4 regions of the Bacillus sp. Medicinal_06 genome follow, and region 4 is predicted to be linked to each of the others. Evidence: riboswitches for the same ligand, from Rfam matches in the RefSeq annotation. Region 4 holds a riboswitch; each other region holds the start of a gene.
What was found. A riboswitch is a leader RNA that binds a small molecule or an ion and turns the genes downstream of it on or off. The one in region 4 is predicted to bind lysine.
Positions count from the first base shown of each region.

Region 1: linked by a shared signal. The riboswitch ahead of AC1M36_RS10825 (amino acid permease) and the one ahead of AC1M36_RS13265 (aspartate kinase) in region 4 are both predicted to bind lysine.
Region 2: linked by a shared signal. The riboswitch ahead of lysA (diaminopimelate decarboxylase) and the one ahead of AC1M36_RS13265 (aspartate kinase) in region 4 are both predicted to bind lysine.
Region 3: linked by a shared signal. The riboswitch ahead of AC1M36_RS01605 (amino acid permease) and the one ahead of AC1M36_RS13265 (aspartate kinase) in region 4 are both predicted to bind lysine.

Region 1 is NZ_JBWYHD010000004.1:104,131-108,107, forward strand. Features, by position in the region: gene AC1M36_RS10820 (ABC transporter permease) at 1-478, opposite strand, end outside; gene AC1M36_RS10825 (amino acid permease) at 548-1,972, opposite strand; lysine riboswitch at 2,124-2,306, opposite strand; gene AC1M36_RS10830 (AAA family ATPase) at 2,536-3,195, shown strand; gene gapN (NADP-dependent glyceraldehyde-3-phosphate dehydrogenase) at 3,570-3,977, opposite strand, start outside.
Region 2 is NZ_JBWYHD010000005.1:341,630-345,606, forward strand. Features, by position in the region: gene lysA (diaminopimelate decarboxylase) at 1-1,222, opposite strand, end outside; lysine riboswitch at 1,405-1,587, opposite strand; gene AC1M36_RS14685 (DUF3888 domain-containing protein) at 1,676-2,071, opposite strand; gene AC1M36_RS14690 (LTA synthase family protein) at 2,279-3,977, shown strand, end outside.
Region 3 is NZ_JBWYHD010000001.1:297,413-301,389, reverse strand. Features, by position in the region: gene AC1M36_RS01605 (amino acid permease) at 45-1,508, opposite strand; lysine riboswitch at 1,622-1,814, opposite strand; gene AC1M36_RS01600 (sulfite exporter TauE/SafE family protein) at 2,225-3,124, opposite strand; gene AC1M36_RS01595 (VOC family protein) at 3,334-3,977, shown strand, end outside.
Region 4 is NZ_JBWYHD010000005.1:73,329-77,305, forward strand. Features, by position in the region: gene AC1M36_RS13255 (DUF4166 domain-containing protein) at 1-27, opposite strand, end outside; gene AC1M36_RS13260 (DoxX-like family protein) at 32-940, opposite strand; lysine riboswitch at 1,140-1,326, shown strand; gene AC1M36_RS13265 (aspartate kinase) at 1,558-2,787, shown strand; gene AC1M36_RS13270 (response regulator transcription factor) at 2,935-3,654, shown strand; gene AC1M36_RS13275 (sensor histidine kinase) at 3,651-3,977, shown strand, end outside.

The DNA.
Region 1 (3,977 bases), on a different contig from region 4:
TATCGTGATCGCGCCAGATCCAATTGATATATAGGTTCCAACCTTTTAGTAACATTAAAATGAAAAAGATCGTACATAAAAATGGAACGGTTGTCTGTAATGTTTGCATTGCCAGTGGTGTAATGATTAGAAACGTGAATAGCAATGGAAATAGCTGCATGACATAGTTATAGAGAAGAGATTTTTTGAAATAAGATGTTAATTTCTCTTCAAGTGCCAGTAAATAGATAGCATCGGGCTTTTGGATAAACGTGCGGATTTTACATCTCGTTATCATGATTGTAAGCACAGTTATAATGATTAATAATGCGATTCCTTTAGAAGGATAGGTTTTTAAAAACTTGGCGTAATAATACGCACCGATACATGAGATAAAGATGAAGCTATATAATAAACCACTAATCATCCGGAAAAAATACATCATGCTGTTTTGAAGATGTTTTTGAAAACGATCGTTCCACAGTGTTTCAATTGACATGTTTTTCACCTCTATCATCTATTATAAAGGTTTCTTTCGTGCATCAAAATAAAAAACGAACAAATTGCTTTAAGCAACTTGTTCGTTTTTATTTTTTTTATTTCGTTTCTGATCACGATTCATTAATGGGTAAAAGGCAAAGCCAATTACGAATAAGCCAATTCCAAGAAGGAATGTTTTTATATCTGAGGAGCCAGTTTTAATAACCCATAGTGCATAGCAAAGCGCAATGACTGCGACGATACCATCCATAATTCGTGAACCCATTTCATTTTTATATGTTTCACCAGTTACGACCAGTTTTAATTGGAAGATCGGTGAAACGAGATAAGGGATTAAGTAAGCTAAAGTTGAGACGGTAATAACGAATGTATAAGCTTCAGCAATTGTCCCTGATAATGTTGAGAATAGGAAGACTTGCGACATAATATTTGTCAGTCTTAATGAATAAATCGGACTTCCTTTTTTGTTTGTTTTTGCAAAGAAGGAAGGGAAGAAGCCTTCTTTTGCTGCTTGATACGGCACTTCTGAGCTTAATAAAATCCAGCCTAAGATCGAGCCGAATAGGGAAGTAAGAGCAAGGAGCGCCATTAGTTTTCCGCCGCCATGACCCATTGCAGCATTTAATGCGTCAGCTAATGGACGTTCAGACGCTTGTAGTTTATCCATATGAAGAACACCCATTGTTAAAATGGTAATTCCTAAATAAATGGCAACAGTTATTAATAAGCCAGCAACAGTTGCATGTTTTACCGTTTTTGGAGATTTCGCACGGTTTGACAAAAGAACAGCTGATTCAATACCGATAAATGCCCAAAGTGTTGTAAGTGCAGCTAAATTTACTTGTGAAAGCAGTCCGTGTGACACGCCTTCTTTATCAATCACTGGTGTGTACCATTGTCCAAATTTTGAAGCTTGAAATGCAAACAAAGTAACAACGATGAAGAGAAGGAATCCTGTTACCTTCGTTGTTGTCGCTAAAAAGTTTAATTTCCCAGCTCCGTTTACACCGTTTGTTAAAATCATATGTGTTCCCCATAATAAGAAAGAACAGATGGAGAATGTAATGAGCTTTCCAACTTCCACATCGAAAGTACCAATTGAAAATAAGAGACGTGTATCTTTCATAATCGGGAAGAAGAGTGATAAATAACCTGCAAAAGATGTAATAATAGCAACATTACTTGCCCAGTTTGCGACCCAGTAGCCCCAAACCATGCTGAATCCAGCCATTTTTTTCTTTTTTGGTGATGAAAATAAGGCATATGCGTGACTTTGTGGTCCTGTTGTTAAATCAGGACGACGAATTGCTAAATTACCGAAAACAAGAGCTAGCATTAAAACACCGAACCCTGTTGTTAACCAAGCTAAAGTAACACCGAGAGGGCTTGCTGTTTGTGCTAATGTACTTGGCACCATGAAAATACCAGCGCCAACCATATTGCCGACAACAAATGCTGTCAGTACCCAAAAGCCCCATTTTTTCTGTTGCATAAAAAATACCTCCAAAGTTAGTATAACCAAGTCAAGCGAGGAGATATGTATGTCTTCCAAAAAGGGAAGTAAGGTAAGCTTCATACAAAACAAAAAAAGCACGTGTCATTGTCGCTACGTGCTTTCTATCTTATAGGAAACCCACGACATACCTCTCGATAGCTCTCCACAAACAAATTGTTTGTGACAGTTCTGCACTTATTAAGTAGCAGACCCAGCAAGAATGCATGGTGGCCATTTCTTACTTCGGCAACCATTCCTTTCCCATTCGTTCATCGATGCCACTACATCTCCCGAAATGATACTCTTAATGACTGCAACCTCTACCTCACCGAGATACGAATGAGGATTTATGTATTAAATTTACGTATTTAAGGGTAACAAATGAATTTTTATACGTCAATGGATATAGTAATAGTCAGACTATGGCGAAGACTTTGTTATTATTAGAAGAGGGAGCTTTTTCGAAATAGGTTCTTTTGAAAAAGCTTGTCGATAGTTGTGTTAAATTTATGAAGTGTAATGTTTAAATATTATTTTATAAAGAAGAACGGAGGTGTGATATGACGTTAATTTGTTTGGAGGGTGCAAGTGGTATTGGTAAAACGGCAACGTGTAGAAATATTGCGGAATTGTACAATGCTTATGTGATTCCAGAAGTGAATTTCTTATTTCAGCGCCCTAATCCTGAACTGGAAAATTGGTATCTCGAAAGGCAAGTTGAAAGATGGCAAATCGCACAAGAAAAACTAAAATCGTATGATGTAGTTCTATTTGATGGAGATATTTTTCAGCCCATTTGGTATAACTGGATTTATCAGGGGGAATTCCCACAAACTTTACCGTTTTTGAAAGAGTTTTATGTAAATCAAATGAAACGAAAACATATAGGATTTCCGGATGTCTACATTCATCTTTCTACAAGCGAAACAGAATTAAGAAAAAGGAAAGAAAATGATACTACCCGAAGACGAAGTAACTTCGAAAAACATCTAAGTCTTATAGAACCACAAAAGCAGTATTTTCAATATATGCATACTGTTTCTCCTAATGTAGTCCATTTTGTAGATGCAGTTAGTATTGTAGAGAATATAAAAAGTATTTTTGAGATTGTGTCTAATTTGAATAAAGAAAAGCATAATAATGATTCTGTAACTGTATTTGAGAATGTAATGGATTGGTTAATGAACAGTGATCCTAAAGCATGTGAGATAAGTGAATAGGGGAATGAAAGAATATATATCACTTGATTTTCTAACATATATATCCACTCGCTTTCTCTTTTTGTTCTCACCTGGCATGGGACCCAAAAAGACACTGACCGCCTCTATCTATGGCCGGACGCTCTCTTCCCACCTAAAAAGAATGGTTTTTTCCCGGTTTTTCAATTTGTATTTATCCCGCATTAACGGGCAGTAAGACCCCCACCTCAAGATTCAGAGGGAAACGAGGAAGATAGGTGGGGGATCAACTGCCCGTAAAAGCCCGATTGGTGAGGGCTGATAATCAGTGGGGGATGAAGAAAAGCCCCACTGATTAAAGTTTCACTTTATATAAAAAGAAGCTAATCTACAGCCGTAGATTAGCTTCTAAAATGTTACATTAAGTTTAATACAGTTACTTTTTCACGTGTCATAGACTCAAGGCTCTTACGAATACCTTGTGCTCCCATACCAGAACCTTTTACGCCGATGAATGGGAAGTGGTCAGGGCCACGCTCTGTACGTCCGTTAATTTGAACAGAACCAGTGACGATTTTGTTTGCAATTGCAAATGCTTTATTAATGTCTTTTGTGAAGACACTTGCTTGTAAGCCGAAATCTGATTTGTTCGCAATTTCAATTGCCTGCTCATCAGAAGAAACGCGGATGATTGGAAGGATTGGACCGAATGGCTCTTCCCAAGCAACTTTCATATCTTCTGTTACATTGTCAATTAATGTTGGGTAAATTAAGTTACGCTCGCGCTTGTTACCGATAACGATTGTTGCGCCTTTTTCTACCGC
Region 2 (3,977 bases), 270 kb from region 4:
ATACTACAGCCGGTCTGCGAATGCGATTGTAATTATTCGCCATAGAATATCCATATGCTCCTGTACAAGAGATTGCTAACAAATCTCCAGAAGTAACTTGTGGCAGTTCTATATCCCAAATAAGCATATCCCCACTCTCACAACACTTTCCAGCAATTGATACAATCTCTTCGGCATTTTCTCTTCCTCTATTGGCAAGCATTGCCTCATAACGTGCTCCATATAAAGCTGGTCTTAAGTTGTCCGTCATTCCTCCATCAACTGACACATATTTACGAATACCTGGAATATCTTTTACAGCTCCTACTGTATAAATTGTTGTTCCTGCATCTCCGACAATACTACGCCCTGGTTCAATCCAAATTTCAGGGAGTGGATAATTCTTTCTTGTAAATTGTTCCCTCACTGCATTCGTTACAGCATGCACATACGTTTCAAGCGTAAGCGGTGTATCAGACTCTGTGTAGCGAATTCCAAATCCTCCACCAACATTTAATACAGTTACTACATAGCCTGTTTGCTTTCTGATTTCTTCTAAAAAGTTCCGTAATACTTCAATTGCCCGAACAAATCCTGCTGTTTCAAAAATTTGCGATCCAATATGCGAATGAATACCTAACACGTTATAATTTGATTTCTCTAGTGCTACTTGAATCGCCTGCATTGCCTGACCAGTAGAAACTCCAAAACCAAATTTCGAATCATCTTGCCCTGTTGTAATATATTCATGAGTATGCGCCTCTACTCCAGGTGTAACTCGAATTAATATATTTACAATTTTTCCATACCGCTCTGCTAAGTCATGTAATATTTCCATTTCCAAGAAATTATCTACTACAAAACAGCCAATACCTGCTCGCAGCGCCATTATAATCTCTTCTTCCGTCTTATTATTACCATGAAAATGAATACGTGATGCTGGAAAACCAGCTTGTAAAGCAGTATATAATTCGCCCCCGGAAACAACATCTAAAGACATATTTTCTTCACGAGCTACTCGGCACATCTCCATGCACAAGAACGCCTTACTTGCATATGCTACTTGGTAAGAGAACCCACTTTCCTGGAATGCACGATGAAATGCGCGACATTTTTCACGAATAGCAGCCTCATCGTATACATAAAGCGGTGTTCCATATTGTTTTGCTAGCTGCGTTGTATCGCATCCTCCAATTTCTAAGTGTCCTTGGTCATTGATTCGGCTTGTGCCGTGTAAATACATTTGAATTCCTCCCTTATTTCCTCTAAAACTTATAACCCCAATCTTCTTCTATTCATTGCAGCACGCTTTTGGATAAACAAAAAACGCGCGGAACAATGTTCACACGCGTTTCTTATTAGGAATCATGTATCATGAAAAAATAAACGAGTTGTTATCTTCTCAAATAAGAAACCGCATCAACATCTCCAAATAGCTCTCCATAAAATAAAATTTTATGACAGTACTACATTTATTCAATGTAGTACCAATATATGAATGAGGTGGTCATTCTTATATTTCGGCAATAGTCCCTTTCAATCTATGATCAAAGATTCCACTAAATCTCCCATAGCTTACTCTTTCCTATCGCGGCCTCTACCTTTGAGAGTAGATGAGGTAAGTCTATTTAATTTTCAAATATCTTATATTGGTATTAACAATACCAAATGAATAAATTATTTGTCAAACAATTTTTTATATTGGTTTTTTACAATTCAATTTCGTATCATTCGGTAAGCGCTTTATATCTATTTTTTTCACAATCCATTCTCCCTCATCATTATTAAATGTGATTCTTATTTTTTCAAATGGAGGAAGTACTTTTCCACCTATACCAGCTTCATATTTTGTCACTTCAATTACTGTTTGAAATAAATATGTACCACTATACATTTTTTTCATGCTCACAATCTTTGGACAATCATATGGTTTTTGTTTCCCATAGTGCTTTTCAATCGCCGTATTTATTTGTGGAAACAAAACAGAATACAGAGCATCTTCTAATAACGGCGCATCATATTGAGCAGCGAAAACTGTAGGGGTGGAAAATAATAAAAAACCACTACATATGAAACAAAATAACTTTTTCATCATAACCTCCGTATCAAAATGCAATATTGTTATTGTCTCCGTTTTCTCTTTTTCTAACCAATTCTTATAAAAACCATCCACAATTCTGTTTTGTTTTCGTATAATAGTACATAAAGATAAACGACAGTTCGTATATATAAAGTGAAACTTCTATCATTAGAAATACAATCACTAGAACCGTCACTTATAGTAGGAGAGGAGTATATTATGCTACAACATTTGTTTCCAAAATTACGATTTGCACTTGTTGCAGTCGTTTTATTATGGATTAAAACATATATTGTGTACAAGCTAGCCTTCGATATTAAAATTGATAGCTTCTTCGAAGAAATGATGCTTTTGTTTAATCCAATTGTTTCATTGCTTTTATTTTTCGGCCTAGCTTTATTAGCATCAAAATATCGAAATCGAATTATTATTGGCATCAGCTTTTTGCTGTCATTTATTTTATTTGGAAACGCGATGTTTTATGGATTTTATAATGACTTTGTCACATTCCCTGTTTTATTCCAAACAAATAACATGGCCGATCTAGGAACAAGTATTAAAGAACTCTTTACGTACAAAACATTACTTCTATTTGCAGATGCTATTATTCTAATGTTTATTTCACGTAAATTCCCAAGTTTTTGTGATAACACTCCGTTATCTCGTGCTGAAAAACGAACCTTTTTCAGTGGTATAACAGCTCTATTAGCATTACAAATTGTTGTTTCTGTCATTTATAAACCACAATTATTCTCACGCTCTTTTGATCGTGAAACTGTTGTGAAAAACCTAGGTTTATATACCTATCATTTATTCGACATTACACTTCAGTCTAAATCTTCTGCAGAGCGTGTTTTTGCAAGCGGAGATGGTTTTTCTGAAATCAAGAACTACGTGAACTCAAAGGATAATAAAGTTGACAAAAATTTATTTGGGGCTGCAAAAGGGAAAAATGTCATTTTAATTTCAATGGAGTCAACACAAAATTTTGTTATCAACAAAAAAATTAATGGAAAAGAAATTACTCCATTTTTAAATCAGTTTATAAAAGATAGTTATTACTTCGATAACTTTTATCATCAAACTGGACAAGGAAAAACATCCGATGCCGAATTTATTGTAGAAAATTCATTCTATCCATTAGATCGTGGCTCTGTATTCTTTACTCATGCAAACAATGAGTACACAGCAACTCCTGAGCAGTTAAAAAAATACGGATACTATTCCGCTGTCTTCCATTCGAATGATAAAGCATTTTGGAATCGGGATATCATGTACCCGGCACTCGGATACGATCGCTACTTTAACTTAAATGATTATACCGGAACAGAACAAATGTCTGTCGGTTGGGGATTGAAAGATAAAGAGTTCTTTGAACAATCGATTTCAAAACTGAAATCTTTACCAAAGCCATTTTATACAAAATTTATTACATTAACAAATCATTTCCCATTTCTTCTAAATCCAGAAGATCAATATATTAATGAGTATAATTCTGAGAGCGGTGTACTAAATCGTTATTTCCCAACCGTTCGCTATACAGATGAAGCTCTTAAACTATTTATTAATCGATTAAAAGAAGAGGGATTATACGATAATTTAATTATTGTGATTTATGGAGATCATTACGGAATTTCTGAAAATCATAATGCGGCTATGGCACAATTTCTTGGTAAGGAATCCATAACTCCATTTGATTCAATGCAATTGCAACGTGTACCACTTATTATTCACGTTCCTGGTCAAGAAGGAAAAGTTATTTCCAAAGTATCTGGACAAATTGATATAAAACCGACATTGCTTCATTTACTCGGGATCAAAACAAACCAATCGATTGAATTTGGTACTGATTTATTTATCAAAAACGAAGACCCACTCATGATTATGCGTGATGGTAGTTTCGTAACAAACGATTATG
Region 3 (3,977 bases), on a different contig from region 4:
GCAAAAAAAGGTGAGCAAACATAGCGTTTGCTCACCTTTCTCACTTATAGTTCACATTTATCAAGAGGTATTACTTTTGTTTTCTTTGTAAATTTATATCCTAACCACAATACAAGGAAGAGTGGTAATCCGATATAAGAAACGAGTACACCGTTCCAATCGATTGATTCCCCCATAAATGCACCGTAATTTTGTCCTAAGATAACAATGATACAAAGTGCAAATGCGAAAATTGGACCAAATGGGAACCATTTTGCTTTATAAGGAAGGTCATTTAAATCTTTTCCTTGTGCAATATATGCTTTTCGGAAACGATAGTGACTAATAGCAATTCCGACCCATGCGATAAAGCCAGACATTCCAGAAGCGTTTAATAGCCAAACATATACAACGCCGTCGCCGTATAAAGAAGCTAAGAAAGCAGCACATCCAACTAGAGATGTTGCAATTAAAGCGTTAACGGGTACACCACGACTATTTAGTTTACCTAAAAATTTTGGTGCTTTTCCTTGACGCGCTAAGTCCCAAAGCATACGAGTGCAAGCATACATACCAGAGTTACCAGCCGATAAAACAGCTGTTAAAATAACAGCGTTCATAACAGAAGCTGCAAATGCTACACCTGCTTTTTCAAATACAAGTGTAAATGGACTTACTGTTACATCACTTGCTGCAAGACTTTCAGTTGTATAAGGAATCAATAAACTGATAACAAGAATGGCAAAGATGTAGAATAGTAGAATACGCCAAAAGATAGAACGAATTGCTTTTGGAATACTACGTTCTGGATCAGCCGTTTCACCAGCAGCTACACCTAATAATTCAGTTCCTTGGAATGAGAAACCAGCAGCCATAAATACACCGATGATTGCCATGATACCGCCGTTAAATGGTGCATCCGCAACAGTAAAGTTTTTAAATCCAACAGGTTCGCCGCCCATAATGCCGAAAATCATCATAAATCCAACAATTAAAAAGATAATAACAGTTGCTACTTTAATAAGAGCGAACCAATACTCTGCTTCACCAAACCCTTTAACAGATAAATAATTAAAAAGAAATATAATAGCTAAACAAAGACCACTCCAAATTAAAGAAGGGGTATTTGGAAACCAAAATTTCATAATTAATGTAACTGCTGCTAGTTCAGCTGCAACAGTAATTGCCCAGTTATACCAATAATTCCAGCCGAGTGCAAAGCCAAGTGATGGATCGACAAATTTTGTTGCGTATGTGCTAAATGAGCCCGTGACAGGCATATACGCTGCTAATTCAGCTAAGCTTGTCATTAAAAAGTAAACCATAATTCCGATTGCCGCATAGGCTAAGAGAGCTCCGCCAGGTCCTGCTGTGTGAATGACACCACCACTAGCAAGAAAGAGTCCGGTACCAATTGTACCGCCGAGAGAAATCATTGTAAGGTGGCGAGATTTTAACCCACGCCTTAGTTCGCCTTTTCCTTGTGTAGATTGAGTTTTAGAGGTAGCTTGATTCGCCATGCTATTCATGTTCAACACTCCTTTTCTTATAAGATTAGGAAGGAACGGGGAAGAAAAATACAAAAAACCGCCAAAGGAATTTGGCGGAACGTTTCACAAATAACCACCCCATCATACCCTTCCGTTAAGATAGCACCCCACGTTTACACGGTATTTTGTAAACGTGACAGTTCTGTTCCTATTCGGAGACAGCCCCAGCCTATATTTCCAGAGAAGAAATACAAACTTCGGCAGCATTTCCTTTAAAGCGGAGTCATTGACATTCTCTGTGTCTCATCCGTTTTACTAATAAATGCCGCAACCTCTACCTCATCGGATTGATGAGGATTTGTTCATTGCTATGATTTTTAATATATGGCAATTGTAATTAGTTTCTGAAAATATTGCAAGGAATTTTTGTAGGAAATTATCAAAAATAATCGGTTATTGTATGGGAAACGTTTTCAAAATTCCACCCGAACCTACTGAAATATGTAAAAAATGATAAAAAAATTGTTATACAAATGTTTCGCAAAAAGATAGGGAAAATCCTCTAAAATTAAAAGAAAATTCAGAAAAGTAAATTCGACATTGTTTATGTAAACATAGTTATGAATGAATGCATGAAGTTTGTAAGTGGAAAAGAGAGGTACGACAATTGTAAATGAATAAATTTGAAGTGAGGAATTAAAAAGGTAAGCAAACACATCATTTGCTTACCTCCATACTCCACAACTCGTTCTGATTTAAGGCAAAACACGTTTTTGACCAGTCGTATATCCAACATTTTGTTTTGCAGATACGGAATGATTCCGAACTGAAATGAAAAGTGCAATAATAACGATAAGACCAACTGCAACATAGGAAAGGTTAATAATTGTTGGATCTACTTTAAATGATGTAAGCAGCGTCCGGATATTTGTAAAAATAATGAGCCCGCCAACGAGTACACCAAGTAAATGGGAAGGAACAATTCGTACTAACCATGCAGCAATTGGAGCTGCCAAAATGCCACCTAACATAAGAGCAAATACCCAAACCCAGCTCACTTGTTCCCATCCTAATGAAATGAAAAATCCAATTGTTGCGGCTAATGATACCGGAAATTCACTTGTATCAACAGAACCGATTACTTTGCGTGCTTCATTTCCTCGTGCCAGTAGTACTGGTGTAGTGATAGGACCCCAGCCACCGCCGCCAGTTGAATCAACAAACCCAGCGAATAATCCAAGTGGGATAAGTTGTTTACCAGACATACGTTTACTTGATTTCACAATTTGTTTTTGAATAATAAATCGCAATAAAATGTAGACGCCTAACGTAAATAAAAAGAGTGAAATGTACGGTTTAATTAAATCGCCTGGTAAGTTACTTAAAAAACATGCACCGACAAAAGCGCCAATTGCACCAGGCAATGTTAGTCTGGAAACAGTATATTTATCAACGTTTCCAAATCGAATATGAGATACACCAGAAGCTGCAGTTGTAACAACTTCCGCTAAATGTACGGAAGCGGAAGCGACAGCAGGTGCGATTCCAAACATTAATAATAATGAGGAAGATGTTACCCCATACGCCATCCCAAGTGCTCCGTCAATCAGTTGAGCAAAAAAACCAATAATAGCAAAGACAATTAATTTCTGCATGTATAATCCCCCTGTAATAATAAATAAAAAGGCTCTTTTCTCGAGTGAGAAAAGAGCCTTTGGTTTTTCCAATCAGCTTAACATTTAGTTTTTATTATTATAATGCATATTAATCTGATAAAGCAACTGGGTTTTTAAAGTTTTTTAAATTGATTGAAATGACAGAACAGTTATATAATAAAAAGATGTAGATAAAGGGAGGGAAAATCATGTTAGCATTTGATCATCTCGTTCATGCTGTTGGGTGCACACCAAAAGAAGCAGAAGGGAAAATGAAGGAACTTGGATTTCATACCGTGCAAGGCGGGGAACATACGAACTGGGGAACGTGGAATAGTTTATGTTATTTTGATTTATCTTATATTGAATTTTTAGCGGTGCAACATGAAGATAAAGCGAAGAAAGCGGATAATCCACTTGTTCAAGAGACTGTTGAGAAATTGCAACATGGAGAAGGAATGCTCCAAATTGCCCTTCGTACAAATCATATTGAAGAATTAGCTGTAAAGCTTATGGAAAAAGGGTTGCAAGTGAAAGGACCATTCGAAGGAAAGCGAATGAGAAACGACGGACATCTTATAGAATGGAAAATGTTATTTGTAAAGCAGGAAGAGAGTAGACCGAAATTACCTTTCTTTATACAGTGGGAAGAAGTTGATGAGGACAGAAGGAGAGACTTACAAGAAGTAGGTGTCATTGCCCCGCATCGCAATGGTGTAAAAGAAATTCAGACCATATACTATGCTGTGAAAAGTGTACGTGAAACAGTAGAAAGATGGAAAGAGATCCTTGAGGTACAAGTGACTTCACCAGAAAAACATAAAGAATGGAATGCACTTTGTCAAAGCATCGT
Region 4 (3,977 bases):
TAATAATCGTTCATAGATGTTAGTCACGCATTTACCCCTTCCTTTTTCTCTTACAATTTTTCGCTCTTGGTAAATCATCACTGTTCATATAACCAATAACTGATAATCCAATTAATATAAAATTTAAGGTAATAGGGTTAAATGGTTGGATAAAACTCAAGATATTTGTGAATCCTGCTGCAATGGTTAAACCAATTAAAATAATAATGTGTAGCAGCAATAACTTCTGTTTTTGAAATGGCAACAACCATATGATCCCGAATCCTATCTCTAAAAACCCAATTATTTCAAGAGCAAAAATGCTATTTTCGTTCGAACCAATAAGTACAGAAAGCATCCGTACCTCTTCTGGATGATTAAATAATACTTTTGGCACAAGCCCTTGATACACCCATACAAAAGAAAATATAAAACAAATAAACCAATACGTAATCGATTTCCTTATTAGCAAGCTGGGATGAAACCCTTTTTCTAACCATAATTTTAAAGCATCAAAGCTCCATGCTGTCGCCCACCCTAATAGTGGCCGAAATATATATGAATCTATAATTCTCCCTACACCGCCAAACCTCGTATCATAATCATACTGCGTTTCAAAGCAAATATTTTTCCCATTCGGTGTATACTTCCAATAGCCCCTTCCTATTTTTATCAATGAAAGTTTACTGCCTGTCCAAAATTTTAGCGAAGATATCCTTTCTCCTGTTTCCTTTTGTAATTCCCCTACCACTTCTCCTTCACCAGCTATTTCGAGTCCAAAACCAATTTTTGTTTTGTATAAAAAACGTTGTGGTTCATCTTCTTTTCTCTCTAAATATGATATTTCAGTAAACCGCGCATCCCACTCTGCATGTAACATTGGATCTTGCGTATACTTCCATAGTTCCTCCATTGATGTTTCTATTTCTGTTTGAACATAAATCGGTTTCTGTCTCTTCATCCTCTCTCCCTCCAATCCCTCTATATACTAATTTATATGTAAAATATGATTTCATCTATATTTTTCAAATAATTCTTTCATTTTATAAATAGATTTAATTTTCAAAATTTTTATAAAGCACTTGATTTCCTATAATATTTTAATTATTATAAAACAAATGTTACCAAATAACTTCATAAACCAAACACTCTCGCCCAAAACGTGAGATAGAGGTTGCAACGCTTATAAGTATTCTAAAGGAGACACAGAGATGTCGATGAGTTTAGAAAAAAGGAATCGTTGCCGAAATTGATAAATTTCTCTGCATTTATCAATTGGGGCTGTTTTCGAATAGAAACAGAACTGTCATATATACAGACGTGTATGTATGAAGAGCTATCTACAAAAAAGAGATATCATGCTTTATTATGATATTCCTTTTTTGGCGGTTTTTTTATTAGCTCCTTTTTCTGTTTCCTTTTTCCTGTAACAGCACCATCCTCACCTATTTGAGATGGTGTTTTTTGTTTTTCTTTCCGGTAACTACAGGAATATTTAGGGACTTATACATCTCTCTTATATGTTTTTTACGCCTTTCCTGATTAATGAATAAAAATGGACGAAAGAAGGAATTTGTAATGGAAACGATTGTTCAAAAATTCGGTGGTACTTCTGTCGGAAGTATTCAGCGCATTCAACATGTAGCAAATTTAATTATTGAAGAATATGAACGAGGAAACGGCGTTGTTACAGTTGTTTCTGCAATGGGCAAAAGCACAGATGAGCTTGTTGCACTTGCTACGGCTATTACTGAAAATCCAAGTAAACGCGAAATGGACATGCTCCTAACAACTGGCGAACAAGTAACAATTTCCTTATTAACAATGGCATTGCAAGCAAAAGGATATCATGCTATTTCACTAACAGGCTGGCAAGCTGGTATTACAACTGAATCTGTACACGGAAGCGCAAGGATCACTAATATTAACACAGAACGTATTCAATCTTATTTACAAGAAGGAACAATTGTAATCGTTGCTGGCTTCCAAGGATTAAGTGGAGAGAACGAAATTACTACACTTGGCCGCGGTGGTTCTGATACAACTGCTGTCGCATTAGCAGCTGCGCTTAAAGCGAAAAAATGTGATATTTATACAGACGTCACAGGCGTTTACACAACTGATCCACGCGTTGTAAAAGACGCATATAAATTAGATGAAATTTCTTATGATGAAATGTTAGAACTCGCAAATCTTGGAGCTGGTGTACTGCATCCACGTGCTGTTGAATTTGCAAAAAATCATAACGTCGTTTTAGAAGTTCGTTCAAGTATGGAACAAGAAAACGGAACAATTGTAAGGGGAGAATGTAACATGGAACAACAATCAATCGTAAAAGGTATTGCATTTGAAGATAACATCACACGTGTAACAATGAAAGGATTAGAACAAGGATCGCTTTCAACTGTTTTCTCTACATTAGCTAACGCTCATATTAATGTTGATATTATTATTCAAAGCATTACCAATGAAGGTACTGTACACTTATCCTTCTCTATTCATTCGAGTGATTTAAGAGAAACATTAGAAGTATTAGAACAAAATCAAGAAACGCTACATTATGAATCGGTAGAATATGAAAATCACCTAGCTAAAGTGTCTATTGTAGGGTCTGGCATGGTATCTAATCCAGGTGTTGCGGCTAGCATGTTCTCTACACTAAAAGAAGAAAATATTCATATTAAAATGGTAAGTACTTCTGAAATTAAAGTATCTGTTGTCATCGATCGCCTTCATTTAGTAGATGGCGTAGAAGCACTTCACCAATCATTTATGGCAAAAATTGAACCATTGGTACAAATGAATTAATTTGATTATGAAAATAACAACAAGGAATCTCTCTTTGTTGTTATTTTTTTATCTAACAAAATGGTATTATGTTACACTATTACATGTGAAATATTTTCCAAATATCTTTCTAACAGGTTCGAAAAACGTGTAAAGGTGGATTCCATAATGAGAACAGAAAAACTCCTTTTAGTAGATGATGAACAAGGCATATTAGATATGTTAGTACTTACGCTAAAAAAAGAAAACTTCACGCATATAACAACAGCTATCAATGGAGCTGAAACGTTACACCTTATTAAGAGTCGCCCATTCGATATTATCTTACTCGATGTGATGCTACCTGATATTGATGGATTTGAACTATGCAGACAGATTCGAAACTATACAAATACCCCTATTTTATTTGTAACAGCGCGTTCTAGCGATTTAGATAAATTAACAGGACTAGGAATTGGTGGAGATGATTACATAACAAAACCGTTTAATCCTTTAGAAGTCGCTGCCCGAATTAACGTCCAATTACGTAGACAACATATGATACAAGAACAGCGCAATGAAGAAAAATTAAACCTACATTTCGAAGCCTTTTCTCTATATCCTAGCGAAGGATTGCTAACAGTAAACGATAAATCTGTACATTGCACCGCTAAGGAACTAGAATTACTTACTTTCTTATGTACACACCCAAACCGAATTTTTACTGCTGAACAATTGTACGAACAAGTATGGGGACTGACCTCTATAGGTGATGATAAAACAGTCGTCATGCATATTTCTAAATTGCGTAGAAAAATAGAAGAAAACCCTAAATCTCCTACATACATTGTCAATTTGAGAGGAATTGGCTATAAATTTATCCCGCATACGAAGGAGCAACAAAAATGAAAATTGGTTTTAGGTTAGGCTTTCATTTTATTCGTAGTTTATGTATTGGTACTTTTTTTATGGGGATTTTTATGGTGATCTTTATGGAAGGCATACTACCTCTTATGGGAATAGGCAAAGATAACAAGGATACAGAAGCTCTTATCGTTTTTTCCCTCTTTATATGTACTCTTCTTATCGGTGCCATTATGTATGGCTGGCATATTAGTAGGCCTCTATTCCGAATGATTTCTTGGATTAACCAACTAGCAGAAGGGTCTTACGTGACACCAGAAAGCACGAAACAAATGTACAAGAAAAAAACAGGGAAATTAAAAGGGCCT